Regions from separate parts of the Streptomyces sp. NPDC093261 genome, predicted to be linked through region 2. Evidence: riboswitches for the same ligand, from Rfam matches in the RefSeq annotation. Region 2 holds a riboswitch; the other holds the start of a gene.
The links. A riboswitch is a leader RNA that binds a small molecule or an ion and turns the genes downstream of it on or off. The one in region 2 is predicted to bind cyclic di-AMP.

Region 1: it holds a riboswitch for cyclic di-AMP, as region 2 does, so the genes downstream of both, ACIP94_RS26580 (C40 family peptidase) here and ACIP94_RS17380 (transglycosylase family protein) in region 2, are expected to answer to the same signal.

The regions. Positions count from the first base shown of each region.
Region 1 is NZ_JBIVNO010000014.1:107,938-117,604, forward strand. It holds gene bioD (dethiobiotin synthase) at 5-721, opposite strand; gene ACIP94_RS26540 (adenosylmethionine--8-amino-7-oxononanoate transaminase) at 723-2,003, opposite strand; gene bioB (biotin synthase BioB) at 1,996-3,207, opposite strand; gene ACIP94_RS26550 (8-amino-7-oxononanoate synthase) at 3,354-4,481, shown strand; gene ACIP94_RS26555 (DUF397 domain-containing protein) at 4,619-4,843, opposite strand; gene ACIP94_RS26560 (helix-turn-helix domain-containing protein) at 4,853-5,713, opposite strand; gene ACIP94_RS26565 (ATP-binding protein) at 5,974-6,432, shown strand; partial or broken gene ACIP94_RS26570 (LysR family transcriptional regulator substrate-binding protein) at 6,552-7,001, opposite strand; gene ACIP94_RS26575 (DUF6328 family protein) at 7,271-7,807, opposite strand; gene ACIP94_RS26580 (C40 family peptidase) at 7,950-8,423, opposite strand; cyclic di-AMP (ydaO/yuaA leader) riboswitch at 8,427-8,624, opposite strand; gene ACIP94_RS26585 (hypothetical protein) at 9,038-9,343, opposite strand; gene ACIP94_RS26590 (ATP-dependent Clp protease proteolytic subunit) at 9,351-9,667, opposite strand, start outside.
Region 2 is NZ_JBIVNO010000007.1:74,022-94,607, forward strand. It holds gene ACIP94_RS17310 (acetyl-CoA C-acetyltransferase) at 389-1,609, shown strand; gene ACIP94_RS17315 (hypothetical protein) at 1,876-2,694, shown strand; gene ACIP94_RS17320 (hypothetical protein) at 2,764-3,075, opposite strand; gene ACIP94_RS17325 (DUF4287 domain-containing protein) at 3,177-3,404, shown strand; gene ACIP94_RS17330 (Bax inhibitor-1/YccA family protein) at 3,498-4,385, opposite strand; tRNA gene ACIP94_RS17335 (tRNA-Leu) at 4,996-5,078, opposite strand; gene ACIP94_RS17340 (ABC transporter ATP-binding protein) at 5,507-6,277, shown strand; gene ACIP94_RS17345 (ABC transporter permease) at 6,373-8,901, shown strand; gene ACIP94_RS17350 (class I SAM-dependent methyltransferase) at 8,994-10,289, opposite strand; gene ACIP94_RS17355 (NAD(P)/FAD-dependent oxidoreductase) at 10,564-11,943, opposite strand; gene ACIP94_RS17360 (exopolyphosphatase) at 12,453-13,394, opposite strand; gene ACIP94_RS17365 (DUF501 domain-containing protein) at 13,391-14,086, opposite strand; gene ACIP94_RS17370 (septum formation initiator family protein) at 14,142-14,618, opposite strand; gene eno (phosphopyruvate hydratase) at 14,719-16,005, opposite strand; gene ACIP94_RS17380 (transglycosylase family protein) at 16,328-17,023, opposite strand; cyclic di-AMP (ydaO/yuaA leader) riboswitch at 17,028-17,195, opposite strand; gene ACIP94_RS17385 (transglycosylase family protein) at 17,394-18,512, opposite strand; gene ACIP94_RS17390 (cytochrome P450) at 18,691-20,010, opposite strand; gene ACIP94_RS17395 (nucleoside triphosphate pyrophosphohydrolase) at 20,079-20,586, opposite strand, start outside.

The sequences.
Region 1 (9,667 bases), on a different contig from region 2:
GTCGCTAGGGCGCGTGGGACGAGGTGAACGCCTCCGCGTCCCATGTCCCGCCGAGCACCGGCGCCAGCCAACCGGGCGCTGCGGCGCGGAAGTCGGCGGGCGCGTACGCTCCGGCGCCCGCGGGCAGCGCCCCGAGCAGCGGCGCCCGCGTCACCACCGGAAGATCCGCGAGGTTGCACCGGGAGGCGAGGTCCGCGGCCTCGGGCCAGCTGCCGATGACCACACCCGTCAACTCCAGCCCCCGGCGCCGCACCTCCCGCACCGTCAGCTCGGTGGCGTTGAGGGTGCCGAGGCCGGCCGTCGCGACCACCAGCACCGGTGCCGCCAGCAGCAGGGCCGCGTCCGCCAGAGTGCCGTCCTCGTCGTCGAACCGTACGAGCAGCCCGCCCGCCCCCTCGACGAGCACGAGGTCGTGCTCGACGGCCAGTTTGGCGGCCGCCTCCGCCACCTCACCCGGCCGTACCGGCGGCAGGCCGGCCCGCCGGGCCGCCGTCGCGGGCGCCAGCGGGTCGGGGTAGCGGGCGAGTTCGCGCACCGTCCAGGCGCCCGAGAGCCGGGCCGCCTCGTCGGCGTCCCCGCGCTCGTCCGGTCCCACACCGGTCTGCGCGGGCTTGAGCACGGCCACCGACCGGCCCGCCGCGACCGCCACCGCCGCGACGGCGGCGGTGGCCATCGTCTTGCCGACCTCCGTGCCGGTCCCCGTGACCACCAGTACCGACATGTCAGCCCTCCTGTGCCGCCGCGCACACCGCGCGCGCGATCAGTGCCACATCCGCGTCGCCCGTCACATACGGCGGCATCGTGTAGACGAGGTCGCGGAACGGCCGTAGCCACACACCCTCGCGTACCGCGGCCCGGGTCGCCGCCGCCATGTCCACCTCGTGGTCGAGCTGGACGACGCCGATGGCGCCGAGCACCCGCACCTCGCGCACTCCGGGCAGGTCCCGCGCGGGAGCGAGCCCCTCCTTCAGGCCCGTCTCGATCCGTTTGACCTCGGTCTGCCAGTCCTGACCGAGCAGCAGGCCGAGCGAGGCGCAGGCGACGGCCGCCGCCAGCGGGTTGCCCATGAAGGTGGGGCCGTGCGCGAGCACGGGCACCTCCCCCCGGGAGATCCCCTCGGCCACCCGCGGGGTGCACAGCGTCGCCGCCATGGTCAGATAACCGCCGGTCAGCGCCTTGCCGACGCACATCACATCGGGGGTCACCGCCGCGTGGTCGGCGGCGAACAGCGCGCCGGTGCGGCCGAAGCCGGTGGCGATCTCGTCGAACACGAGCAGGACGTCATGCGCGTCGCAGGCCTCGCGCAGCACCCGCAGATACGCGGGGGAGTGGAACCGCATTCCGCCCGCTCCCTGCACCACCGGCTCGACGATCACCGCGGCCAGTTCGTCCGCGTGGCGCGCGATCGTCTCGCGCAACAGGTCGGCGTACGCCTCCTCGTAGGCGGCCGGCGGCGCCTCGGCGAAGACCTGCCGGGGCAGAACGCCCCGCCACAGCTCGTGCATGCCGCCCTCGGGGTCGCACACGGACATCGGGTGCCAGGTGTCGCCGTGATAGCCGCCGCGCCAGGTCAGCAGCCGCTGCTTGGCAGGACGGCCGAGCGAACGCCAGTACTGAAGGCACATCTTGACCGCGACCTCGACCGAGACCGAGCCCGAGTCGGCGAGGAACACATGTTCCAGACCGTCCGGCGACATGTCGACAAGGAGCTTCGCCAGCCGGACGGCGGGCTCGTGGGTGAGCCCGCCGAACATCACATGGCTCATGCGCCCGAGCTGGTCGCGCGCGGCCTCGTCGAGCACCGGGTGGTGGTAGCCGTGGATCGCCGCCCACCAGGACGACATGCCGTCGACCAGTTCGCCGGAGCCGTCGGCCAGCCGCAGCCGCACCCCGCTCGCCGACTCCACGACGAGCGGCTCCTGACGGCCCGGCATGGGGCCGTACGGATGCCAGACGTGCTGCCGGTCGAGCACCAGCAGCTCGTCCACGGACAACTCAGGCATTGGGCGCCAGATCCGTTCCGGCGCCCCGGCGGCGCACGGCGACCAGGTCCGTACGGGCCTCGCCGACGTGCGGCGCGGAAGCGGAGCCACAGACACCGCTCTCCTCGCGGGACCCGCACCCGGCGCCTTCGTGGGACCCGCACCCACCACCTGCGTGGGACGCGCACCCGGCGTCCCCGTGCGAGCCGCAGCCGCCCGCCACGCGGTGCTCGGGCAGCGTCACCTGGTCCGTGCCCTCCACCTCGAACCCGGCGTCGGCGATCATCTCCAGGTCGGCCCTGCCGGCCTGGCCCTCGCTGGTCAGGTAGTCCCCGAGGAAGATGGAGTTGGCCAGATGCAGGGCCAGCGGCTGCATCGAACGGAGGTGGACCTCGCGCCCGCCCGCGATCCGCACCTCCACGTCCGGGCAGACGAACCGGACCATGGCGAGGATCCGCAGACACCGCTGCGGCGTCAGGTTCCACTCCTTGGCGAGCGGAGTGCCCTCGAACGGGATCAGGAAGTTCACCGGAACGGAGTCGGGGTCGAGCTCCCGCAGCGAGAAGACGACGTCCACCAGGTCCGCGTCGCTCTCGCCCATGCCCGCGATCAGCCCGGAGCAGGCCGACAGACCGGCGGCGTGCGCCTTCTGCACCGTGTCCACCCGGTCGGCGTAGGTGTGGGTGGTGGTGATGTCCCCGTAGGTCGCCTCGGAGGTGTTGAGGTTGTGGTTGTAGGCGTCGGCGCCCGCCGCGCGCAGGCGCTCCGCCTGGCCGTCGGAGAGCAGACCGAGGCAGGCGCACACCTCGACGCCCTCGTTCTGCTCCTTGATGGTCCTGATGGTGTCGGAGACCCGGTCCACGTCCCGGTCGGTGGGCCCGCGGCCGCTCGCCACCAGGCAGACCCGCTTGGCGCCGCCCGCCACTCCGGCCGCCGCGGCCTGTGAGGCCTCGTCGGCCTTGAGCCAGGTGTACTTGAGGATGCCGGCCTTCGAGCCGAGCCGCTGGGAGCAGTAGGAACAGTCCTCAGGGCACAGGCCGGACTTCAGATTGACGAGATAGTTGAGTTTCACCCGTCGGCCGAACCAGTGGCGGCGCACCTTGCCGGCCGCCGCCACCACATCGAGCACGTCGTCGTCGGAAGTGGCGAGGACGGCCAAGGCCTCCTCGCGGGTCGGCACCTCGCGCCGCATCCCCTTGTCCACCAGCGTGTTCAGCAGGTCCATGAGAGCCGATCCTGTCCTACGGGACCGCCCCGGGCCAAGGAGAGACCGCACAACAGACAGCGATCGACGTGTGGGTATTGCCACACCCTGGGCGGCTGGTCGTCCCGCTAGTGTCTGTGCGCTGCCTACAAAAGCCCGGAGGAACCATGGCGTTCGGCTGGATCGACGAACAGGCACGGGCGCGCCGCCGGGCCGGACTCGTCCGAACTCTGCGTCCCCGGTCGGCCGGCTCCCCGCTCCTCGACCTGGCCGGCAACGACTATCTGGGTCTGTCCCGCCATCCGGAGATCACCGAGGGCGCCGCGCAGGCGGCCCGGCTGTGGGGTGGCGGCTCGACCGGTTCCCGGCTCGTCACCGGAACGACGCAACTCCACGGCGAGCTGGAGCGCGAACTCGCCGACTTCTGCGGCTTCGAGGCGGCGCTCGTCTTCTCCTCCGGGTACGCGGCCAATCTCGCGGCGGTCACCGCGCTCGCGCCGCACGGCTCCCTCATCGTCTCGGACGCGGGCAACCACGCCTCGCTCATCGACGGCTGCCGGCTGGCCCGCGGCACCACCGAGGTCGTGGCGCACGCCGACCCCCGGGCGGTCCGCAAGGCGCTCGGCACCCACCGCGGCCCCGCCGTCGTGGTCTCCGACACGGTGTTCTCGGTGGACGGCGACGCGGCCCCGCTGGCCGGCCTGGCGGAAGCGGCACGGGAGTGCGATGCCGGGCTGATCGTCGACGACGCGCACGGGCTCGGCCTGCTCGGCGCCGGCGGCCGTGGCGCTCCGCACGCGGCCGGCCTCGCGGGCGCGCCGGACGTGGTGACGACGGTGACGCTGTCGAAGTCGCTCGGCAGCCAGGGCGGCGCGGTGCTCGGCCCGGCACCGGTGATCGACCATCTCGTCAACACGGCGCGGACGTTCATCTTCGACACCGGGCTCGCCCCGGCGGCGGCGGGCGCGGCGCTCGCGGCGCTGCGACTGCTGCGCCGCGAGCCGGAGCGTGCCGCGCGGGCCCGCGCGGTGGCGACGGCCCTGCACGCCCGTCTCACGGCCGAGGGCCATGAGGCGGTGCGCCCGGACGCCGCCGTGATCTCCGTGCGGGCCCCCTCCGCCGAACTGGCGGTGCGGTGGGCGGCGGACTGCCGGGCGGCGGGAGTCGCCGTCGGCTGCTTCCGTCCGCCGTCGGTGCCCGACGGCATCTCACGGCTGCGGCTGACCGCCCGTGCGGATCTCACCGACGGGCAGATCGAGCACGCTGTGCGCGTGATCGGCGAGACGCGACCGTGAGTCGGCGGGACGGCCGTGTGCGTCGCTCGTCGTACGCAGGGGACGGGTACGGAACCGTGAGCGGAGTACTCCGTCGGATGTGAGGGGGAAATCGACCCGGAATTGGCTTAAAAAAAGCCCGGGTCGAACGGACATGATCAGGTCAGCCCCATCAGGAACTCCTTCCAGGCGTCGGGGGTGAAGAGCAGGGCCGGGCCGCACACGTTCTTGGAGTCGCGCACGGCCACCAGTCCCCGCCAGGGGCCGGTGCCCGGGCGGGCGGTCTCGACGCAGTTGTTCATTCCCGTGCTGCGGCTGCTGCGCCGCCACTGTGCGCCGTGCAGGAAGGTACTGACAGAGATGTGCCGAGGCGGTGCTGACATGGTGCCTCCTTACGCATCACCGGCCAACGCGGCGATGTAATCCAACGAGTCCTCGGGCGAAAGGGCGTGGATCCGAAGGGAGTCGAAGGCCTCACAGTAGGCCTGGAGGTCTTCTTTCCGTTCGAGGTAGAGGCTACTCGTCAAGTGGTCGAGAACGACGACATCCAGATCGGATCTGCTCGGAAAGGAGAAGATAACGAAAGGCCCAGTGATGCCGATGTGCGCCCCGGCGGCGAACGGCAGCACCTGGAGCCGCACATGGGGCAGCCGGGCCGCGTCCAGCAGCCGCCTGAGCTGCCGTGTCATGGTCTGGGGGCCACCGACCTCCCGGCGCAGCACGGCCTCGTCCAGAACGGCGCTCAGCCGCAGCGGCGGATCCGCGCGCAGCACCTCCTGACGGGCCAGCCGCACCTCCACCAGGGCGTCCAGTTTGGCGTCCTCCAGGGTGCCCACGGCGGCCCGGGTGACCGCCCGGGCGTACTCCGGAGTCTGGAGCAGCCCCGGCACCACCGAGGTCTCCAGTGTGCGCATCCCGCTCGCCTGCGACTCCAGGCTGATGAAGTCGCGGTAGGCCGGCGGCAGCACCCCTCGATAGGCGTGCCACCAGTTCTGCCGGCCGTCGCCGTCCTCCGAGCCCGCCAGCACCAGCAGCAGTTCCCGCAGTTCGGGGTCCTCGACGCCGTACGCGTCCAGCAGCAGCCGTACGTCCCCCGGCTTGACCCCGCTGGAGCCCGTCTCGATCCGGCTCACCTTCGACTGGTGCCAGCCGACGCGCGCGGCCGCCTGGCCGCTCGTGAGACCCGAGCGGGCACGCAGGCCGCGCAATTCGGCGCCGAGTTTGCGGCGGCGCACCGCTGGTCCGTACTGCATGGCCGACTCCCTCCGCACGGCGCGCGGTTTTCACGGCGACGGTAGGCGACGGTAAAGGATGACCCCGAGGGCCGCCCGAATACGGTCGGTCGTCGGAGAGTTCACCGCTTCGGGCGACAGATATATGCATATCTCGAGGGATGGCACGCGCGACAGGCCTGGTGATGGCAGTCTGGCGCGCAGCACCAAGTCCGGGACCGTTCTCGAACCAGACCGCTCCGTGTCGGACCCCGGTCCCCAGGGAAAGGGACGACGTCGCCATGGCAGACCATCAGGAAGCATCCGTCACTCTGCCGAGCGATCCCGCCTCGGTCTCCGCCGCCCGAACATATGTCTCGGACATTCTCACGGAATGGGGTCTGCCGAGCGATGCCGAAGTCGCCGACTCCGTGCGCCTGATCGTGTCCGAACTGGCGACCAATGCCGTGCAGCACACGTTCGGGCAGTCACCGACCTTCACGGTCGACATCGCGCTCGCGCGGGAGGAGTTACTGCGCATCGGCGTCACGGACAGCCACCCGCGCTTCCCCAAGCGGCTGCCGGCCGCCGTCCAGCAGGACAACGGCCGTGGCATGGTGATCGTCCGCTGGCTGACCGCCGAGCACGGCGGGACGCTCACCGTGCGGCCCACCCGGGAGGGCGGCAAGACCGTGGCCATCGAACTGCCGTGGACCGTTCCCGTGCGGTCGGTCTCGGGGGCGGGACAGCCGGAGCCCTGAATCGGTGCCTGCGCATGGGCACGCAGGGCTGGGCCGCTCCGCGCCGCGCCCCGGGGGGACGGGGCGCGTCCCGGGTGCGATGCCGGCGTGCGCGGAGTCGCGGCCTCTCGGAGGTTCCGCGCCGCTCGCCCGAAGGCGCCGCGCAGCAGAGCGCGGAAGGCGTCGGCCGCGGGCGCCGGCTCGTCGGTGCGGTGCACGACCGAGATCGTCCGGCGCGGGGTGCCCGGCCGAAGCGGGCGTACCCCCAGCGGGGTCGCCGTGGTCCTGGCCACCATCTCCGGCACCACCGCCACCCAGAGACCGGCACTGGCCAGCGCGCACACCACGGCGTATCCCGGCGTCTCGACCAGGACCGGCGGAGTGGCGCCGACGGCGGCGACGGCGGCGAGGGCGGCGAGGGCGGCCTCCACCTCCCGCCGCGCCGGGTGCCGCGGCGCCGTGCTGATCAGCGGCTGCCCCGCAAGCTCGGCGGGTGGCAGTCGCGACGCCTCCGCGCTCAACGCGTGGCCCGGGCTCGTGACCAGGACCAGCTCCTCCGACAGCACGGGTTCCAGGGACACGGACGACGGCAAAGTCGCCACGGTGCTGGTGGCCGTGATCGGGCTGTTCCCCACGCTTCAGCTGCTCAGCGGTGGCTATGTGCTTGTACCTGGGCGCACGGCCGCTCCGGGGACTGGGCCGGTCCCAGGCCTTCGCCACCGCCACGGAATCCGCCGGGCGGGCCCCTGACCCCGATGAACGCCCCGTGGCGTCGGACGCGCCCGAAGGGCGGCCGCTGCGCCAAAGTGGCTCGGCCGCCGACTGCGCCGGCCGCGCACCGCGCGAGCCCTGGAGGCGGTCACCGGGGGCGCTCTGACGGGTCTCGGTCCGGTGCTTCTCCTCGAGCCTCTCGTCTCCTGACGACCGCGCGCCGCACCAGCAGCGGCAGGACGTGCCACAGGGCCGCGCACACCAGCAGCGTGCCCGCGCCGGCGGCGATGCCCGCCGCGCGGCCGAGCGACACTTCCACCACCAGCAGCACCGAGCCGGTGAAGGCGAGCGCCAGCACCACCAACCCGGCCGCCGCGAGCCGGGAGGAGATCCGCACGATGGCGGGCTTGACGTTCTGCTGGAAGAGCATTCGGTGCAGCGCGGCCGGGGCCGTGAACAGGGCCGCGGCCACCATCGCCAGCAGCAGCGTCGTGACATAGGTGACGCGCTGGGCCGTGTCGAGGGACGGGAAGCGCTGGGTGAACGCGAGGGTCAGCAGGAACGCGAAGAGAATCTGCACGCCGGTCTGCGTGACACGCAGTTCCTGCAGCAGCTCGGCGAAGTTGCGGTCGGCGCGCTCCAGCGGTGTCTCGTGCCGTGCCTCAAGAGGTGGTCGGTCGGCCATGGTGAACGAGTAACCGCTGCGACCCTCTTCACGCCCCGGGGCCGCGTCCTCGCCCGTCCCCGCGGGGACGCACCCGCCACCCACGGGGACACGGCGTACGCGCGGGGTGACGGCGGCCCGTGCCGTCACCCCGCCCGCCGGATCAGCTGACCCGGCCGTACCAGACGCTCCTGGTCCAGATCTTCTCGAGCCGTACGACGGACCCGGTCTTCGGGGAGTGCCAGATCTTTCCCTTCCCGGCGTAGATGCCCACGTGGTAGACGTTCCGGCCGGAGTGGAAGAACACCAGGTCGCCGGCCTTGCGGTGGGAGGCGGAGATGTGGTGCGTCTTGTTGTACTGCCCCGCTGCCGTGCGGGGTAGGGACTTGCCCGCCTTCTTGTAGGCGTAGAGGGTGAGTCCGGAGCAGTCGAAGCGGCGCGGCCCGGCGGCCCCCCACTTGTAGGGAGACCCCTTCTTGGACGCCGCGATCTGGAGCGCCTTTGTCGCCGGCGTCGCGGCCGCCGCGTCGCTTGCGACGCCGGGAACCGCGATGCTGCCGCCGACGGCGGCGAGGGTGAGGGCCGAGGCGGTGCCGGCCCGGGTCAGCAGCGACGGGACACGATTGAGCGCAGTCATGCGCAACCCTTCGTCAGCCGCCTGTGAAGGATGACCTGTCGGATTCGGGCTGGCGAAGTAGCCCGGCCGCTCGCGCGGCTTCACCCCAAGGACCACCCGGATCTCTCCGGGAGGCCCGCCTTGCTGGGTCCTCCACTCCTGCCGATCCACTTCTGTCGACCGGATCATCCGGGCGGCGGCAGGATTCGGCGTCCGCCCGGACCGCCCCGCCGCGGTGGCGGGGGCTTGTCGTCAGCAAGGGATCTTCGCCCAGGGATGTCGGAAAATCACAATGGAATCGAGGGTTTGTGGCATTACTCACCACTCACCCGTTCGGCCGGACACCCTTGTGTGTGAGGGCCGTTGAGGGGATCGACGAGGCCCGGACCTGCGGCGGAGCATGTCATGGCGCCCTGGATGCCCCGCACTTGGCCCACGTTCTCCCCGCTCCCGGACGGAGCACCCTCTACGCCGGGCAGGGGTACGCCATTTGGTCCGTTTGATCCCGGGGCCGGACGCAGGGCCGACGGCGCGGGCCGTGCGCGAACGCCGACCGGACCGTGGTCAACTGCACACCGCGTACCACAGATCACCGGCCGTCAGTCAGGACCCGACCGATCCCCGCGCGCCATGCGTCACTCCGGTCCGGGCGGCACGGCGACCCGGGCCGCGCGCCGCTCGCCGTCGAGGACGCGCAGGGCCCGGGCCAGTGTGGGGCCATGCAGTTCGTGCTCCCCGCGCTGGTGCATGACCGTCAGGGCGTCGCGCAGGGTCGCCGCCTTGCTCGCCAGGGCCTGGGCGGCGCGCAGTCCGCGGTAGGTGTCCCCGGAGTGCGCCGGGTTGATGCGTCCGAGCAGGTCGACTACGTCGAGGTAACGGTCGATCACCTCCGCCTCGGCCCGGGTCAGTGCGGGCAGCGGGGGCAGTTCGGGCGGCAGCATCGGCGGCTCACCTCGCGTCGGACGCGGGGCGCGACGCCTTGCGGCTCGGGATGATGCGGTCGATCAGTCCGTACTCCACCGCGGCCGGAGCGTCGAGCATCGTGTCCCGCTCGATGTCGGCGGCGATCCGCTGCGGACTCTGCCCGGTATGGCGTACGAGCATCTCCTCCAGTCGCCCGCGTACGCGCATCAACTCCTCGGCCTGGATCACCAGATCGCCGGTCTGTCCCTCGATGGGTTCGGGCAGGGACGGCTGCTGGAGCAGCACCCGTGCGCCGGGCAGGGCGAACCGTTTGCCCGGCGTCCCTCCGGCCAGCAGCACGG
Region 2 (20,586 bases):
GGAAGCGGCCGCCGGACACGGGAAGGCCGCCGGACACGGGAAGGCCGCCGGACACGGGAAGGCCGCCGGACGCCGGAAGGAGGCGTCGGGCGCCGGAAGGAGGCGTCGGGCGCCGGGAGCCGGGACCCGGGAGCGACCGGCGGGACCCCGGAAGCGGCCGCAGGAGCCGGTAGCGGCCGCAGGAGCCGGTAGCGGCCGTGGGATTCGAAGGCGGCCGCCGGGGGCCGTAGGGCCGCGTGCACGGCCTCCTCCAGCCCGCCCCGACCGACCAGGAAAAGCAAGCGCTTAGAAAAGTGCGGTCCGAGTCACACCCCACGGCCCGTGACCTCCACCGTACGTACGGGTAACTTCCCCCACAGCCCTGCCTCCCTCGTGCAATGGAGCCGTGATGCCCGAAGCCGTCATCGTCTCGACCGCCCGCTCGCCCATCGGCCGCGCCGGCAAGGGTTCCCTCAAGGACCTGCGCCCCGACGACCTGACCGCGACCATCATCCAGGCGGCGCTCGCCAAGATCCCCGAGCTGGACCCGAAGGACATCGACGACCTGATGCTCGGCTGCGGCCTCCCCGGCGGCGAGCAGGGCCACAACCTCGGCCGCATCGTCGCCGTGCAGATGGGCATGGACCACCTGCCGGGCTGCACGATCACCCGCTACTGCTCCTCCTCGCTGCAGACCTCCCGTATGGCCCTGCACGCCATCAAGGCCGGCGAGGGCGACGTCTTCATCTCGGCCGGTGTCGAGACGGTCTCCCGCTTCTTCAAGGGCAGCTCCGACGGCCTCCCGGACACCCCCAACCCCCTCTTCGCCGAGGCCGAGGCCCGCACCGCCGCCGTCGCCGAGTCCGGGAGCGACGAGTGGCACGACCCTCGCGAGGACGGCTCGCTCCCCGACCCGTACATCGCGATGGGCCAGACCGCCGAGAACCTCGCCCGTCTGAAGGGCATCAGCCGCGAGGAGATGGACGAGTTCGGCGTCCGCTCGCAGAACCTCGCCGAGCAGGCCATCGCCAAGGGCTTCTGGGAGCGCGAGATCACCCCGGTGACCCTCCCCGACGGGACGGTCGTCAGCAAGGACGACGGTCCGCGCCCCGGCGTGACCATCGAGGGCGTGGCCGGACTGAAGCCGGTCTTCCGCCCCGACGGCCGTGTCACCGCCGGCAACTGCTGCCCGCTCAACGACGGCGCCGCCGCCCTGGTCATCATGAGCGACACCAAGGCCCGGGAGCTGGGGCTGACGCCGCTGGCCCGGATCGTCTCCACCGGCGTCTCCGGCCTCTCCCCCGAGATCATGGGCTACGGCCCCGTCGAGGCCAGCAAGCAGGCCCTGAAGCGCGCCGGCCTCACCATCGGCGACATCGACCTCGTCGAGATCAACGAGGCGTTCGCCGCCCAGGTGATCCCCTCCTACCGCGACCTGGACATCCCGCTGGACAGGCTGAACGTCAACGGCGGTGCCATCGCCGTGGGCCACCCCTTCGGCATGACCGGCGCCCGTATCACCACCACGCTGATCAACTCGCTCCAGTGGCACGACAAGCAGTTCGGCCTGGAGACGATGTGCGTCGGCGGCGGCCAGGGCATGGCGATGGTCATCGAGCGCCTGAGCTGACCCGCCTCGCGCCCCTCGCGCAACGGCCCGAAGCCCCTGTCCCTCAGGGCTTCGGGCCGTTTTGTGATCCAATCTCCCTCAGGATGTGACGTATCTCCCTCCGACTGGGGTTCACGCAGGTCAGAGCCGTTTTCGGGGGAGGTCCTCCCACCGGGGAGCTGTCCGTTTCGTGACGTTACGCACTGACAGCTGGTTAGTCCACCCTTCAAGCTGATGTTAGGAAGTCCGGGGCCGACCTTGAACCGGGAGTACCGTCAGTGAGCGCCATGCCGATTGCTCTGCTGCTCACCACGACCGCCACCGCGGGCGTGGGCGTCGCCGTCCTGTGCAGTGTGCGCGCCCTGCGCCGACAGATCGCGGCCCTGCACAGCGAACTCACCGAGGGCCGCGCCGCGCGGGCACAGGGCCTGGTGCCCGCCGCCCGCCCCAGCGCGGACGCGGCGGAGATACGCACCGCCGTGGCCGAGGCGCTCGCCGACGAGCGGGAGCGTGAGCTGGCCGAGGCGCGGGCCTTCTGGGCCGCACAGGAGGCCCGGGACATCGCCGACGCCCCCAGCCTGTTCGGCCTGCCCGACAGTGAGCTGTTCGTGCCTCGCCAGTCGGACTTCGCGGGCCTGGAGCACGACAGCCTGGAGCCGGTGGCGGAACCCTCCTTCGAGAAGAACGAGTTCGCTCAGAACGCCTCCGCGGACGAGGGACCCGCGGGGGACTCCGCCGAACTGGCCGCCGCCCGCCGCCGGCACCCCTCGCATCCCGACTTCGTCCCGTCCCCGTCCCCCGTGGTCAACGACCACGAGCGCACGGTCGCCCGCCTCGAGGAACTGGCCGCCGCCCGTACCGAACTGGCCGATGTGCGCCCCGGCCCGCTGGGAACTCTCGACGTCTATGTCTTCGCGGACGGTACGACGCTGTGCATGACCCCGGGCCACCGCGAGACCGCGGAGCGCCTGACCGCGGCCCTGGACGCCGGCCGCGCGCCGGTCCTGCTCGGCGGCTCGGGCGTCTCGGGGGCGTACGCGCTGACGTTCGAATGCGGCGACGAGAGCGTCTACATCCTGGCGGACCGCGTCATCGCGACCCTGTGACAAGGCCGGTGGCACGAGGCGGCCACCGGCCCGCGTCCCACAAGGTCTCAGCGCCGGAGCGCCCGCGCCTCAGACCCCGGCGCGTCGCTGTGCCTCCCGCACAAGCGCCACGGCCCGGGCGAGTTCCTCCTCGTCACTCAGGACGACCGCGAGATCGTGTGCGGCGACCGTGATCTGGTCGGCGACCGCGAACATCCCCGCGTCCGGCATCTCGCGGGGCTCGGCCGAGGGGTCCTCCAGGAGCTGTGCGCGGCGCGCCAACTCCCTTGCCAGGCCGAGTGCCTCGGCCGCGGCGCTCCGTTGCAGCCGGCTCTGGGGAGCGGCGCGCAAGCGGTCGGCGAAGTGATCCACAGCCTGGGTCAAAGGCGTCGTATCAAGCACGCGGCGAGACTACGCGTCGCGGCGGGACTGTTGCCAACAGGCGAACACTCAGGCACGGTGACTTGAAGGACCGGCTTCGTCGAATGCGTCCGGAGGCGCCGATGTCCCAAGTCTTCTCCGAGGAGACCCATCGCAATCTGCTCGCCCGCATCCCCCACTGCACCGGTCGTGAAGTCTCCGACTGGCTGCGCACCGTCGCCGAAGGCCCCGCTCTCTGCTTCGAGGAGAAGGTCAGCTGGCTCCGGCACGAGCACAATCTCGCCTACGGCCACGCCAAGGCGATCATCCACGAGTACGACCTGAGGAGGGCCGCGCGCAAATTCGCCTGAGCGCGCACCGCCGAACCCGACTCCACACGCCGAAGGGCCCCCGAACCGTGGTTCGGGGGCCCTTCGGCACAGACTGACCGGAACCGGCCGGTACTAGTCGTTACTGCTGAAGATGGCGACCAGGCGCAGCATCTCCACGTAGATCCACACGAGGGTCATGGTCAGGCCGAACGCGGCCAGCCAGGACTCCTCACGCGGCGCGCCGTACGCGATGCCGTCCTCGATCTGCTTGAAGTCGAGGGTGAGGAAGAACGCGCCGAGCAGGATCGCGACGATGCCGACGAGCGCGCCCAGCGGGCCCATGCTGCGCAGCCCGCCGTCGGGGGCGGCACCGAAGGCGACCAGCAACAGGTTGACCGCCATCACCAGGACGAACGCGATGGCGATGGCCATGCCGATACGGGCGTAGCGCGCGGTGACCCGGATCCAGCCCGCCTTGTAGACGAGCAGGGTCGCGCCGGACACCGCCATGGTGCCGAGCACCGCCTGGAAGGGTGCGCCGGCCCACCGCGTGTTGTACATCTCGCTGATGACGCCGAGGAAGACACCCTCGAAGGCGGCGTACCCCAGGATCAGCGCGGGCGAGGGGGTGCGCTTGAAGGACTGCACCATCGCCAGCACGAACGCGATCAGGGCGGAGCCGATCGCGATGCCGTAGCCGGTGGACGAGACCGGCAGCAGCGTCCAGGCGAGGATCGCGCCGACGGCGACCGTGCCGAGCGTCATCGCCGAGCGCATGACGACGTCGTCCATCGTCATCCGGCCGGTGGTGGCCGGGGCCTGCGGCGGGGCGCCGTACTGCGTCTGCTGGGCGTAGGGGTTCTGCGCGTAGGGGTTGCCGCCCGCGTACGGGTTCTGCGCGTACGGGTTGCCCTGCGTGCCGGCAGCGGCTCCCCCGGCCTGCGGGGCGGTGTTGAAGCCCGCGTAGCCGTTGTCACGGCTGAATCCCCGTCGCGAGAAGACCGGGTTGCTGCTCCTCATTTCACTCCTCCATGGCCACCCTGCGTGGCCTTGGCTCAAGAGTAATAGGTGGGCAAAGGATTGACCCTACTGCCTGAGGAGGATCTTTCCCTCGTCCTTGCGCGCAACACGCTACGCACCTGCGTGATTCCCGCCACCGATGCGCTCCATCCATGACGGATCCGGAACAGAGCCGAGACCGGCCAGGGATGAACCGCGAACCGCCCTTCACCCGAACGGACGGCCGCGACCACCGACACCTTCACCCGGACGGCCTCCGAGGCCTCACCCCGACGTAACTCCGGGGTCTGCCCCCAAGGGTCCTACGGACCGGCCTGCGGGACGCCCGAGGTGGAAGCACGTCCGGGCCGCGGCCTCGTGGCCGGGGCGTGGCCTCGTGGCCGGGGCGTGGCCGCTCAGTTCCCGCATCGTCGCGCCTCCCGGCCTCGTAGCCTGGACTCCTTCCCTCTTCCCCCCGTCACTCAGCGTCACGCGCATGCCATCGCACAAGTTCACAAGGGGCACGGCACACGGAGGCGAAGACGTACGCGGTCGGGCGGAAACACAACCAGCGGGCCACCGTCGCGTCACTTCGACAGTGGCCCGCGGCCTGCCGCGGCAGGTATGGAGGTGCCCGGAACCGGACTTGAACCGGTACGCCCGCGAGGGGCAGCGAGGTTTAAGCTCGCCGTGTCTGCATTCCACCATCCGGGCAGGCCATGGGCTCCGCATGGAGCGTCCTGAGCCTATCGGGAGGCATCCCTCGAACTGCGGGCGCACGGTGCGATGTTGTCTTATTTTATTGAGGTCTGAGGGTGCATCAGCCGCCGGTAGGGGCCATCCGCACTTGCCAATAGCCTTTCGGGCAACCATGGGCCGCGTATGCGGAATGACGGGATTTCACCGCCCTGAAGGAGGGCACCACGACCAGCCCGTATCGGCTGACCAACCGCTTTCCGCTCCGGGCGGTCCCCGGCGCGCTCTCAGGGGCGCCTGTCATCCCCAGGTAGGACACCGACGGGCACCGTCCGACTGAAGGCTGCCCCGGGAACGGGAACAGCGGCTGACTCCACGGGACCGAAGCGGCGCCACGATGGAACACGTCCCCTTGACCGTCGTCGTCCCGACAGGAGCACCCGCCCGTGACCAGCACCCCCCTCGCCGACCGAACCACCACGGTGGCCGCCCGCGCCACGGATCTGTCGAAGGTCTACGGACAGGGCGAAACACAGGTGGTGGCCCTGGACCGGGTGACCGTCGACTTCCAGCAGGCCCAGTTCACCGCCATCATGGGACCCTCCGGCTCCGGCAAGTCGACGCTCATGCACTGCGTCGCCGGTCTCGACACCTTCTCGTCCGGCTCCGTCCGCATCGGCGACGTCGAACTGGGCTCGCTGAAGGACAAGCAGCTCACCAGGCTGCGCCGGGACAAGATCGGCTTCATCTTCCAGGCGTTCAACCTGCTGCCCACCCTGACCGCGCTGGAGAACATCACCCTCCCGATGGACATCGCGGGCCGCAAGCCGGACAAGGCGTGGCTGGACACCGTGATCCAGATGGTCGGGCTCTCGGGACGGCTGAGCCACCGTCCCGCACAGCTGTCCGGCGGTCAGCAGCAGCGTGTCGCGGTGGCGCGGGCGCTCGCTTCCAAGCCGGACATCATCTTCGGCGACGAGCCCACCGGAAACCTGGACTCGCGGTCGGGCGCGGAGGTGCTGGGCTTCCTGCGCAACTCCGTGCGGGAGCTGGGGCAGACGGTGGTGATGGTCACGCACGACCCGGTCGCGGCGGCCTACGCGGACCGGGTGATCTTCCTGGCGGACGGCCGGATCGTGGACGAGCTCCACGAGCCGAGCGCCGACGCGGTGCTGGACCGCATGAAGCGGTTCGACGCCAAGGGCCGCACGAGCTGAGGTCCCTGAGTCCCCACCCCGGGGTCCCCGTCCCAGGGTCCCCGTCGGCCTGATCGGCCCGTCAACCCGTCCCCGCCCCCAGCCCAGGAAGAGAAATGTTCCGTACCGCCCTGCGCAATGTGCTCGCCCACAAGGCCAGGCTGCTCATGACCGTCCTCGCCGTGATGCTCGGCGTCGCCTTCGTGTCGGGCACCCTGGTCTTCACCAACACCATCTCAAAGGCCTATCAGAAGAGTTCGGCCAAGGGCTTCGACCAGGTCGACGTGGCCATCCGGCCCGAGGGCCGCCAGGACACCGGCGACAGGATCGGCAAGGAGCCCCGGCTCACCCAGGCCCTCCTCGACAAGGCCGCGAAGGTCCAGGGCGCCAGGTCGGCCATCGGCGTCGTCAGCGGCTTCACCGCCATCGCCGACAAGCACGGCAAGCTGCTCGGCGACGGCTTCCAGTCCCAGGGCGGGAACTACTGGAAGACCGAGGACCCCCGGTACCCGCTCGTCGGCGGGCACGCCCCGAAGGGCGAGGACCAGATCCTCATCGACTCCAAGACCGCCGAACGCGCCGGATACAAGGTGGGCGACACGGCGCGGCTGTCGATCGACGGCCCGGTGCTGACCCCGAGGATCACCGGCATCTTCACCACCGACGACGGCAATGTGGCGGCCGGCGGCAGCCTCGTCCTCTTCGACACCGCCACCGCGCAGCGCCTGTTCCACGAGAACGGCTCCTACGACGAGATCGATGTGCAGGCGGCCTCGGGCACCAGCCAGATCGCGCTGCGCAACGCCCTCGACGGGATCCTGCCGAAGGACACCGCCTCCACCATCACCGGCAAGCAGCTCGCCGACGACCAGGCCAAGCAGATCGCCGACGCCACGAGCAGCATGCGCACCGCCCTGCTGGTGTTCGCGGGGATCGCGCTGTTCGTCGGCACGTTCATCATCGCCAACACCTTCACCATGCTGGTCGCCCAGCGCACCAAGGAGCTGGCGCTGCTGCGCGCGGTCGGCGCCTCCCGCCGGCAGGTCACACGGTCCGTGCTCATCGAGGCGTTCGTGGTCGGCGCGGTCGCGGCCGTCACCGGTCTGGTGGCCGGCATCGGCATCGGCGCCGGGCTGCGCTCGCTGGTGGGCTCCCTGGGCGGGACGGTTCCGGACGGGCCCCTCGTCATCACCCCGGGCACGGTCGTGGCCGCCCTCGCCGTAGGCATCCTGATCACGATGCTGGCCGCCTGGCTGCCGGGCCGGCGCGCGGCGAAGATCCCGCCGGTCGCCGCGATGAGCAGCGTCCACGCGAAGGCAACCACCAAGTCCCTGGTCGTACGGAACACGATCGGCGCCCTGCTCGCCACGGCCGGCATCGCCACCGTGCTGTACGCCACCACGCTGAACACCTCGGACGGCCAGGCCCCGATGGGCCTCGGCGCGGTCCTCCTCATCATCGGTGTCTTCGTGCTCACCCCTCTGCTGTCCCGCCCGCTGATCGCGGCCGCCGCGCCGGCGATGCGCGTCTTCGGGATCGCCGGGAAACTGGCCCGGCAGAACTCGGTGCGCAACCCGCGCCGCACCGCGGCCACCGCCTCGGCCCTGATGATCGGCCTGACCCTGATCACCGGTCTGACGGTGATGGCGGGCAGCCTGCAGACCGCGATCGACAAGATGGCGTCCTCCGCCATCAAGGCGGACTACGTGGTGTCCATGGCGAACCGCCACGAGCTGTCGCCCGACATCGAGAAGACGCTCCGGACGACGGACGGCGTCACCGCGATCAGCCCGCTGCGCAACGCTCCCGCCCGCATCGAGGGCGACACCGAGTACGTGACCGGCGTCAACGGCGCCGCCATCGGCAGGCTGACGGACCTGACGGTCGACGCCGGCACGTTCAAGGTCGGCGGCGGCCAGGTCGCCGTGGACGACGAGACCGCCAAGTCCCACCACTGGACGGCGGGTTCGCGGTTCACGATCGCCTACGAGGACGGGCGCAAGCAGCAGCTGACGGTCGCCGGTGTCTACCAGAGCACCGAGATGATGCGCGGCATCATGCTGGACAACGCGACACTCTCCCCGCACCTGAGCGATCCCGCCGACATGCAGATCATGGTGAAGATGTCGGACGGCGCCACCGCGTCGGCCAAGAGTGCGTTGCAGAAGGCGCTCGGCGACAACCCGGCCATCCTCATCCAGGACAAGAAGGACATCTCCAACAGCATCGCGCAGATCTTCACGCTGATGCTGAACATGCTCTACGGACTGCTGGCCATGGCGGTGATCGTCGCCGTCCTCGGGGTCATCAACACCCTGGCCATGTCGGTCTTCGAGCGCTCGCAGGAGATCGGGATGCTGCGGGCGATCGGCCTGGACCGCAAGGGCATCAAGCGGATGGTCCGGCTGGAGTCCCTGGTCATCTCGCTGTTCGGCGGAGTGCTCGGCATCGGCCTCGGCGTGTTCTTCGGCTGGGCGGCCGGTGAACTGCTCGGTACCAAGATGTCGACGTACGAGCTGGTCCTGCCCTGGGGCCGGATGGCCGTCTTCCTCCTCCTGGCGGGGGTGGTCGGCGTCCTGGCCGCCCTGTGGCCGGCCCGGCGGGCGGCACGTCTGAACATGCTGGCGGCCATCAAGTCGGAGTAGCGGCAACCCCCACGAAGGGGCCCCGTTCCGGGTGGAACGGGGCCCCTTCGTCGTAGCGTCACCCGCTTCGCACGGGCTTGTCCGTACCGGGGTCAGACGTGCCAGGTGCGGGTGCGCAGCGGCAGCCCGGACGCTCCCGCTTCCGGCGTCCGCACGGCGAGGACCTGGTTGACGCCGATGCGGTTGCGTTCGAAGGCGAGGGCGGAGGCGGCCATGTACAGCCGCCACACACGGGCGCGGCCGGGGCCGGCGAGGGACTGCGCACGGCCCCACTGCGCCTCCAGGTTGGCGACCCAGGCGCGCAGGGTGAGGGCGTAGTGCTCGCGGAGCGACTCCGTGTCGCGGACCTCGAATCCGGCGCGCTCCAACTGGGTCACCGTGGTGCCGACGGGGGCGAGTTCGCCGTCCGGGAAGACATAGGCGTCGATGAACGCGTCGACGGAGTACGCGGACTCGTCCTGCTGGGGGCGCCGCGCGATCTGGTGGTTGAGCAGCCGTCCGCCGGGCTTCAGCAGGCCGTACAGATCGCGGGCGTACTCCAGATACCGTGCGGCGCCGACGTGCTCGGCCATGCCGATGGAGGAGATCGCGTCATAGGGGCCGTCGACGACGTCCCGGTAGTCCTGCACCCGGATCTCGACGCGGTCGGCGAGGCCCTCCTCGGCGATCCGCTTGCGGGCGTAGGTGGCCTGCTCCTGGGAGAGGGTGACGCCGACGACGCTCACCCCGTGCTCGCGGGCGGCGTGGATCGCCATCGAGCCCCAGCCGCAGCCGACGTCCAGGAGACGCTGACCGGGCTTCAGGCCGAGCTTGCGGCAGACGAGTTCGAGCTTGTCGCGCTGAGCGTCCTCCAGGGTGGCCTCGGACGCCTCCCAGTAGGCGCAGGAGTAGACCATGGACGGGCCGAGGACGATCTCGTAGAAGTCGTTCCCGACGTCGTAGTGGTGGCTGATGGCGCGTTTGTCACTGCGCCGCGTGTGGAGGTGGCCGCGGGCTCTGCGGATCTCCTCACGGGGCGGTGGGGGCGGCGGGAAGGGCCCGGCCAGCCGGGCGAGACCGCGGACGGCGGCGCGCACGGCGGGGTCGCGGGCCGCCTGGAGGAGGGTGCGGGCGTCGTCACCGCGCTCCCAGACGAGGCCGGCCATCAGGTCCAGGGCGGTGTAGAGATCGCCGTCGATGGTGAGGTCCCCGGCGACCCAGGCACGGGCGAGCCCCAACTCCCCCGGCTTCCACAGCAGGCGGCGCAGGGCACGGCGGTTGCGTACGACGAGGGCGGGAGCGGCCGGGGGGCCGGCTTCCGAACCGTCCCAGGCACGGATGCGCACCGGGAGCGGTACTCCCAGCAACTGTTCGACGAGGCTCTTCAGCCGCGGCGCGGCGTCGGCCATGGTGCACACCTCCGATGGGGGTATCCCCCGCTCCCACCGGACGGAGAACCGCACGGGGCAGCCGGGGAAGGGTTCCGGGATGTCCAACACCACGTAAACACCTGCGGGGCCGGGCCGCAGTCCCCCGATGGCGTTACGGCTGGGCAAAATGCCCGTGTACGAGGCCGGTGGGCGCCGCTTTGCGAGGTCAGGCACCGAAAGCACGCCGAACGCCGAAGGGCCTCCCGCACCACGGATGGCGGGAGGCCCTTCGGCTGGATCGGTGACCTCGGGGTCAGGAGGCCTTGGCCCTCTCCTCGGTCTTCGCCGCGGCGACCGGCGCGGGCTTGGCGGCCTCGTAGAACTCCTCGCGCGGAGACTCGATCGCGCCGAGCGAGACGACCTCGCGCCTGAGGAACATGCCGAGCGTCCAGTCGGCGAAGATCCGGATCTTGCGGTTCCAGGTCGGCATCGCCAGACCGTGGTAGCCACGGTGCATGTACCAGGCGAGACGGCCCTTGAGCTTGATCTTCGTCTTGCCCATGACGATCATCGCGACGCCCTTGTGCAGACCGAGGCCCGCGACCGCGCCCTTGTTGGCGTGGCTGTACTCCTTCTGCGGGAAGCCCCGCATGCCGGAGACCACGTTGTCGCCGAGGACCTTGGCCTGACGCAGCGCGTGCTGTGCGTTCGGCGGGCACCAGGCGTTCTCGTTGCCCGCCTTGCGGCCGACGAGGTCGGGCACCTGGGCGTTGTCACCCGCGGCCCAGATGTAGTCGGTGCCCTGGACCTGGAGAGTGGCGGCGGTGTCCACGTGACCGCGCGGACCGAGCGGGAGGCCGAAGCGGGCGAGCGCCGGGTTCGGCTTGACGCCGGCCGTCCACACGATGGTGTTGGAGTCGACCTCGAGGCCGTTCTTGAGCACCACGTGGCCGTCGACGCAGGACTCCATGGAGGTGGAGAGGTAGACCTCGACACCGCGGCCCTCGAGGTGCTCCTTGCCGTACTGGCCGAGCTTGGGACCGACCTCGGGGAGGATCTTGTCGGCGGCGTCGACGAGGATGAAGCGCATGTCCTCACGGGACACGTTCTTGTAGTACTTGGCCGCGTCCCGGGCCATGTCCTCGACCTCGCCGATGGTCTCCGCGCCGGCGAAGCCACCGCCGATGAAGACGAAGGTGAGCGCCTTGCGGCGGATTTGCTCGTCGGTCGTGGAGTCGGCCTTGTCGAGCTGCTCGAGGACGTGGTTGCGCAGGCCGATGGCCTCCTCGATGCCCTTCATGCCGATGCCCTGCTCGGCGAGGCCGGGGATCGGGAAGGTGCGGGAGACGGCGCCGAGCGCGATGACCAGGTAGTCGAAGGGCAGCTCGTACGCCTCGCCGACCAGCGGGGCGATGGTGGCGACCTTGCGGTCCTGGTCGATGGTGGTGACCCGACCGGTGAGGACCTCCGCCTTGGGCAGGACGCGTCGCAGCGGGACGACGACATGCCGGGGGGAGATGCTGCCGGCGGCGGCTTCGGGGAGGAAGGGCTGGTAGGTCATGTACGAGCGCGGGTCGACGACCGTGACGGTCGCCTCGCCGTAGCGCATCTTCTTCAGGATGCGTCGAGCTGCGTACAGGCCTACGTACCCACCGCCTACTACGAGGATCCTGGGACGCTCCGTGGTGCTCATGCCATCGAGTATCCACCCGCCCCTGGGGGGTCGCTCGTGCGCCCCTTCACAAGCTTGGGTAGGCCATCTGCTACACTCCGCGACTCGCGTGACGGAGATCATGACATCGTCGGGAACCGCCAGGCAGGGCGGATCGTTGTCAAGGCCGTGTGAGCTGCCCCTCCGGGCCTTCACCACCCTCTCACCGAGCCTCGACCGGACAAACGTGACAGACGCCCGTAACGCTCGCCGGAGAGCCCTGCAAGGGCCGTTCGGCCCCCCGAATGGCCCAATGGACCCATGGCGTCGCCCAGCGGGGGCGATTTCCTTGTGAAGAACTTCACGAACTTTCTCGGCGGCGCACCCCCGGGGGACCCCGCAGGCCCCCTCGGGCGCGCTCATACGCTATCGAACCTGCTCAGGAGAGGCTACCGATGAGTAGGAAAAATCCCGCCGCGCCTCTCCCGACGGCCCGTCAGAATCCGGGCGACAACGCCATGCGCCGCCCTCGGGCTGCCCCCATGGGCCCCCTAGGCGATCGACCACGCGATGCCGTCGAGGATGTCGTGCTCGCTGACCACGACCTCGGTGGCGCCGATCCGTTCCATGATCGCGAGCAGGACGAGGGCGCCCGCGCCGATGACGTCCACGCGTCCCGGGTGCATGGAGGGGATCGCCGCCCGCTCGGCGTGCGTGCACCGGAGGAGCCACTCGGTGATCTCGCGGACGCGGTCCAGGGAGATGCGGGAGTGGTGGATCCTCGCCGAGTCGTACTCGGGGAGGTCCTGGGCGATCGCCGAGACGGTGGTGACCGAGCCCGCGAGGCCGACCAGCGTGTGCGCCTCGCGCAGCGGCACGGTCCGCTCCACCAGGTCCAGCGCGGCCTCGATGTCGGACCGTATGGCGGCGATCTGCTCCTCGGTGGGCGGGTCCGAGACGACACCGTGGTGTACGAGGTGACGCTCCGTCATACGGACGCAGCCGATGTCGACGGACAGGGCGCCCTCCACCCGGTCGGCGCCGACGACGAACTCCGTGGAGCCGCCGCCGATGTCCACCACCAGATAGGGCCTGGCCAGGTCCTCCCGGCCCGCCAGCTCCCTGGTCGCGCCCATGAAGGAGAACTCCGCCTCCTGGTCGCCGGAGATGACCTCGGGCTCGACGCCGAGGATGTCCAGGACCCCGCGGACGAACTCGTCCCGGTTCTCGGCGTCCCGGGAGGCGGACGTGGCGACAAAGCGCAGCCGTTCGGCGCCGTAACCCTTGATGATCTCCGCGTACTCACGGCAGGCGGCGAACGTGCGCTCGAGTGCCTCCGGGGCCAGGCGCCCGGTCCGGTCCACGCCCTGCCCGAGCCGGACGATGGTCATGCGACGGTCCAGCTCCACGAGTGCACCGGTGGCCGGGTCGGCGTCCGCCACCAGGAGCCGGATGGAGTTCGTACCGCAGTCGACGGCGGCGACGCGTCTCACTGGCCCTGCTCCTTCTCCCCGGACCGGTCCTGCACGGGCTGTTCCCGCACGGGCTGTTCCCGCCGGGGCTGCTCCTGCGCGGGCCGGTTCTTCCCGGAGACGGGGGTGTGGACGGGCTGGACGGCGAACCAGCCGGTGTCCGTCGTCTCCACCTCCCACTCGTCGCAGGACGGCGGCCCCGCGGCCGTCACACACGACCCTTTGCGCCACCACTCCGGCAGCATCGCGATCGCCTCGTCGCCGAGCGGGTTGACGCCCGGCCCGGCGGCCAGCGAGTGGGCCACCAGCACATGCAGGCACTTGACCCGGTCCGGCATGCCGCCCGCGCTCGGGAAGCCCTCCAGGACCTCGATGGCGTCGCGGCGGGCGATGTAGTCCTCGTGCGCGGCGCGATAGGCGGCGGCCAGCTCCGGGTCGGTCGCCAGGCGCTCCGTCATCTCCTTCATGACGCCGTTGGCCTCCAGCGTGCCGATCGCGGAGGCGGCACGCGGGCACGTCAGGTAGTACGTCGTCGGGAAGGGGGTGCCGTCGGGAAGCCGCGGCGCCGTCTCCACGACGTCGGGCTGCCCGCACGGGCAGCGGTGCGCGATCGCGCGCAGCCCGCGCGGTGCGCGGCCCAGCTGCTGCTGGATGGCCTCGGCATCCGCGTCGGTGGGCTCGGTGCGCGGGGTGGGCGGCGGGGGCGTTTCCATGCGGTACGAAGTCTCTCTTGTGTCTCTCGTGTGTCTCTGTCGGGCTCTGGCGGGCTCACTCGTCGGACGCGTCGGCCTTGTCCACCCCGTCCCAGACGCCCGCGTACCAGGGGCGCGCGAAGGCCGTCCGGTGGGCACGGGACTGCCTGGCCGGATCCGGGTCGACCACGATGAACCCGGTCTCGCCCGGCATCACGTAGTGCAGCCGCTGCCGGATCTGCTGCTCGGCGTACGCGTCGTCCTGCCAGCGCGCCTTGAGGTCGCGCAGTTGCTCGACCCGGTTGCGGGCCTCCTGCCGCTGCCGCTCCAGGTCGGCGATCTCGGCACGCTGGGAGACGTACTGCCGTATCGGGTAGGCGAGCGCCACGATCAGCGAGCACAGCACAAGGGCGAGCAGGGCGGCCCGGCCGGTGAGCCGCGAACGGCGGGCCTGCCGTCTGGTCTGGGAGCGGTAGACCCGGGCCGCCGTCTGCTCGCCGAGCAGCCGCAGCCTGGTCGCGGTGGAGAACCGGTCACGGTCCTTCACGGCCATGTCCTCCGCCTCCCCTTCACACGTGCGTACGTCCCCGCACACGGTACGGGACCGCGTACGGGGACGTACGGACGACTGGCTAAGGCGTTGCCGTGCGTGCTCAGCCCTTGAAGCGCGGGAACGCGCTGCGGCCGGCGTACACCGCGGCGTCGTCGAGGATCTCCTCGATGCGCAGCAGCTGGTTGTACTTGGCGACGCGCTCGGAGCGGGCCGGGGCACCGGTCTTGATCTGGCCGCAGTTGGTGGCGACGGCCAGGTCGGCGATGGTGACGTCCTCGGTCTCGCCGGAGCGGTGGGACATCATGCACTTGAAGCCGTTGCGCTGGGCCAGCTCGACGGCGTCCAGGGTCTCGGTCAGCGAGCCGATCTGGTTCACCTTGACCAGCAGGGCGTTGGCCGCGCCCTCCTCGATGCCACGGGCGAGGCGCTCGGGGTTGGTGACGAACAGGTCGTCGCCGACGAGCTGGACCTTGTCGCCGAGCTTGTCGGTGATGACCTTCCAGCCGGCCCAGTCGTCCTCGAACAGCGGGTCCTCGATGGAGACGAGCGGGTAGGCCGCCACCAGCTCCTCGTAGTACTCCGTCATCTCGGCGGCGGAGCGCTCCTTGCCCTCGAAGAGGTACTTGCCGTCCTTGTAGAACTCGGAGGCGGCGACGTCGAGCGCGAGGGCGATCTGCTCGCCGGGGACATACCCGGCCTGCTTGACGGCCTCGAGGATGAGGTCGAGGGCCTCACGGTTGGAGCCGAGGTTCGGGGCGAAGCCGCCCTCGTCGCCGAGGCCGGTGGACAGGCCCTTGCCCTTCAGCACCTTCTTGAGGGTGTGGTAGACCTCGGTGCCCCAGCGCAGGGCCTCGGAGAAGGACTCCGCGCCGATCGGGGCGATCATGAACTCCTGGATGTCCACGTTGGAGTCGGCGTGCGAGCCGCCGTTCAGGATGTTCATCATGGGCACCGGCAGCAGGTGCGCGTTGGGGCCGCCCAGGTAGCGGAAGAGCGGAAGGTCGCTGGCCTCGGAGGCGGCGTGGGCCACGGCGAGGGAGACGCCGAGGATGGCGTTGGCGCCGAGGGAGCCCTTGTTGTCGGTGGCGTCCAGGTCGAACATCGCCTGGTCGATCAGGCGCTGCTCGGTGGCGTCGTAGCCGACCAGCTCCGGGCCGATCTGCTCGATGACCGCGAGGACGGCCTTCTCGACACCCTTGCCCTGGTAGCGGTTGGGGTCGCCGTCACGGAGCTCGATGGCCTCGAAGGCACCGGTGGAGGCGCCGGACGGAACGGCGGCACGACCCGTGCTGCCGTCGTCGAGGCCGACCTCGACCTCGACCGTGGGGTTGCCTCGGGAGTCCAGGATTTCCCGGGCTACGACGACGTCGATGGACGGCACGAGCATCTCCTTCGTGGATGTGACGCTGTTGGTGCGGGGCTGGTGTGCCTTGCGCCTAGAGCCTAACCGCCCAGGGGCGGCGGCCGGCCGACCGACCGTCCCGTGGACAGGGTGACGGTACCCATTGTTCCATCACGGAACAAAGAGGGGGTGACGAAGGAGGGACGCGGAGGCAAAGGGGACGCGGAAGCAAAGAGCCCCGCTCCGGTACGCGCGGGGGAACACGTACCGGAGCGGGGATCCCGTGGGGACGGGGGCGGCCCTCAGATGACCCCCACGGCGGGGGTCACGACCGGGCGGACGCCGCGGGACGGCCGCCGGACGGCCGTCACTTCAGGTGCAACTGCTGGCCCGGGTAGATGAGGTTGGCGTCCTCGACGATGTCCTTGTTGAGCTGGAACAGCTTCTTCCAGCCGCCCTGGACATGGTGCCTCTCGGCGATCGTGCTGAGGGTGTCGCCCTTGACCACCTTGTACTCGCCGTCGCCCTTCTCGACCTTCTTGCCGGTCGGGGTGGTGACGGTCTTCCGGGGGGCCGGGCGCTGCGCGGAACGGTTGGCCGTCTGCTGCTCGGTCGAGCGGGTGGTGGCGCTCTTCACCGAGTCGCCGGAACCGGTGGAGCTGCCCGCGGAGGCCCCGGCGCCGTTGTAGGGGGCGCTGGTCAGACCGGTGCCGCAGACCGGCCAGGCACCCTTGCCCTGACCCGCGAGGACCTTCTCGGCGACGGCGATCTGCTGGGCCTTGGAGGCCAGGTCGGCGCGCGGGGCGTAGGCGGTGCCGCCGTACCCGGCCCAGGTCGAGTTGGTGAACTGAAGGCCGCCGTAGAAGCCGTTGCCCGTGTTGATGGACCAGTTGCCGCCGGACTCGCACTGGGCGACGGCGTCCCACTGGGTGGCGGTGGCGGCGGAGGCGTTGCCGGCCGCCATCAGCGGAGCGGCGACGGCGGCGCCGGCGACACCGGCGAGCGTGATGGCGCGAACGGCCTTGGACGGACGGCGGTGCTTGCCCTTACCGGAACACAGCATGGTTCGATCCCCTCACCGACGCCTGCGAGGTGAGCTGTCGGGTTCGGGCCGGTTGAGTTGCCCGGCCGCGCGCCTCCCCGGCGCGCGGCTCCACCCCTAGCCGTCCCCGGTCAACTCCCGGGCCCGGCACTTACCTTGGGTCCCCCGCTCCTGCCTACGGCGCTTGACGCGTCGACTGTTCCCGTACGACCGCTGGCAGGATTCGGCGTTGCGACCGTCGGGGCCCGCTGTGGCGAGCGGTCACGACCGTAAGCAGTCGTCACGCCGAATTTCAAAGACGATCAGGGCTTATGAGACTCATATCTCACTCTCGCCAAACCGGACATTCAGCGCGAAGCGGGGCGTGAAGTGTCCGCGTTCAGGCGGCAGTTCAGGACTCGTCCCCGGACGACCCGGCGGTGACCGCAAGGCTCTGACCGGGCCTGATGAGGTTGGGATCGGCGCCGACCGTCTTCTTGTTCGCGTCGTACAGCGCGACCCATCCGCCATGGACATCAAGGGAGTCGGCGATACCCGCCAGGCTGTCTCCGGGACGCACGGTGTAGGAGTCGTCGACAGTCTCGCGCCCCGTGGCGGAGCCGCGCGAGGCGTGCCGGCCGGCCGACTCGCCGCCGGGGCCGTACGCGCCAGCCTCGTCGGCGCTGTCACCGCGGTGGCGGCCGGCACTCGCGTCGGAAGACGCCCCACTCTGCCCGACCTTGTCCAACTCGTCGCTCTTCGTCGTGGCCGAGAGCGCACCGAGGAGGCTCTGGGGTCCGTCGGAATCGTCGCCGTCCCCGGTCGCGTTGCCTGTCGGCGTGGATGGCGAGGAGGAGGACGGCGAGGACGACGAGGGGAGCGAAGGCGAGGACGGCGACGAGGAGGACGACGGCGACGAGGAGGACGAGGACGACGATGGCGACGCGGAGGAGGAGGGCGACGACGAGGACGACGACGTGGCAGGGTCCGACGCCCCGGAGGAGCTCGCAGAACCGGGCGACTGGGACGACTGGGAGGACTGGGGTGTGTCGGATGATTCGGACGGCCCGAAGCCGACCCCGGAGTCCGAGAAGAAGACGGCGCCGCCACCGGAGGAGTGGCCGCCCACGCCCGTGTCCACGTCCGCGGCGGCCGAGTCCTCGCCCAGCCCGGAGACCACGCCGCACTCCCCCCAGGCGGAGGCGCCCCGGTGGTCGAGGATCTTCTCGGCGACGGCGATCTGCTGGGAGCGGCTCGCCTGGTCGGGGCTCGGGGCGTAGTCGAGCCCGCCGTACTTGTCCCAGTCCTCCTGCGTCAACTGGAGCCCGCCGTAGTGGCCGTTGCCGTGGTCGGCGCTCCAGGAACCGCCGCTCTCGCACTCCGCGACCCGATCCCAGGTCGTACCGCTGGCGGCGCTCGCACCGGTGGCGGCCAGGAGTGGGATCGCGATCGCTGAGCCCGTGACCCCTGCGGCGACGAGGAGAGCCGGAGCCTGGCGGGGGCGTCGGTGCCGACCGTTCCCGGAGAGCATGCGGTTGCCTTTCACACGACAGCAGTGACCAACGCGGCGGCTGTGGCGTACCGCCGCGTTGCTGCGTGAAGGTATCCGCACTCGATCACTTGTCACAAGTTAATGCAGCGCAGATCACGTGAAGATCACGGAGTTGAGAAAATGTCACCTTTCTGTGACCGTCGGCGTGTTCGCCACCTCAGACAACGGCACCGCCGGTACCGCGGTGATCTTCCCGCCGAACCGGGGTGAACTCCACGGGAAGTGTGCGCAATCCGCGCATAATGAGCCCACCGCGCCAGCGCAAATCGGCTGAATCCACCGCGAGTCGTAGGTCCGGGAGACGGGTGAGGAGCGTGGCGAGCGCGGTCTGGCCCTCCAGGCGGGCGAGGGGGGCACCGAGGCAGTAGTGGATGCCGTGTCCGTAGCCGAGGTGCTGATTGTCACGGCGGGAGAGGTCGAGGACATCGGGATCGGCGAACCGCTCCGGATCCCGGTCCGCGGCGGCGAGCACCACGAGGACGGGATCGCCGGCGGCGATGTCCTGCCCGCCGATGGTGAGCGGCCGGGTCGCGAACCGCCAGGTGGCCAGCTCGACCGGGCCGTCGTAGCGCAGGAGTTCCTCGACGCCGGTCTCCAGGAGATCCCTCTCGCCCCGGGCGAGCGAGGTCTGGAGGCGGGAGCGCTGCCCGGGGTGGGTGAGGAGGGCGTACGTCCCGTTGCCGATGAGGTTGACGGTGGTCTCGAACCCGGCGAAGAGCAGGATGAAGGCCATCGCGGCGGCCTCGTTCTCGGTGAGGTGCTCACCGTGGTCGGAGGCGCGGATGAGCCCCGAGATGAGGTCCTCTCCCGCCCCGGGCATCTCGGGCAGGGCCGCGCGCTTGCGGTGGATGAGGTCGGCGAGGTAGCCGCGCATCTTCTTCACGGACCGCGCGACCCCGCCCCGGGGGCCTCCCCCGTGCCGGATCATCATGCCCGCCCAGTCCCGGAAGTCGTCCTGGTCCTCACGGGGGACGCCGAGCATGTCGCAGATCGCGTAGATGGGCAGCGGGAAGGCGAACTCGTGGATGAGATCGGCGGACCCGCGGTCCGCGAACCGGTCGATGAGCTGATCGGCCAGCTCCTGCACCCGGGGCGCGAACTCGGCGACGCGGCGGGGTGTGAAGGCCTTGGAGACCAGCCGGCGCAGCCGGGTGTGGTCCGGCGGGTCGATGTTGAGCAGGTGCGTCATCAGCTCGGCCTTGCGCTCGCCGGGGATGCCGGTCTTCCCCTTGGCGTGCGCGGGCTCGTCGTGGTGCGCCGGGTTCTTGCTGAGCCGCTGGTCGGCGAGGGCCTGCTTGGCGTCGGCGTGACGGGTGACCAGCCAGGCCTCCACACCGCTCGGCAGCCGCGTCCGGTGCACGGGCGCGTGCTCGCGGAGCCAGGCGTAGGCGGGGTAGGGGTCGGCGGCGAACTCCCAGGTGAAGAGTTCGGGCCCGAGGGTGCAAGCGGGGCGGGCGGGCTGGTGCTGGTCGGTCACCCCCCGACGGTATCCACGGCCGCCCCGCCCTGCCAGGCCGGTCCTCGACCCCAGGTCTCCGGCGGCTCCTACGCCTCCGAGCCGAGACCCCCCGCCCCCGGGCCCGGCTCCCCGGCCTCCGGCTCCGTCTCGGCGGTCTCCGGCCCGAGCCCCTCGGCGGCCCGTACGGCGTCGCGGTAGGCGCGGGCGGCGGCGCGCAGGGCCGCCTCCGGGTCCACCCCTTCCGCCTCCGCGTGCACGGCGAGCGCCAGCAGTTCGTAGCCGATGCCCTCGCCCTGCGGGAGCGGCACGACAAGGCCCGCCGAGCGCACCCGGGAGGACAGCTTCGCCGCCAGGGCCAGGCCGGGCTGCCCCAGCGGGACGCCCTCCGTCACCGAGGTGCGCCGCTTCTCGATGGCCTTGGTGCGCAGCCAGTGCTCCTTGACCTCCTCCGGCGTCGTCGCGGTCTCGTCGCCGAAGACATGCGGATGGCGGTGGATCAGCTTGGCGACGATGCCGCCCGCCACGTCGTCGATGGAGAAGGGGGCGTCCGGGTCCTCCTCGGCTATCCGGGCGTGGAAGACGACCTGGAGCAGG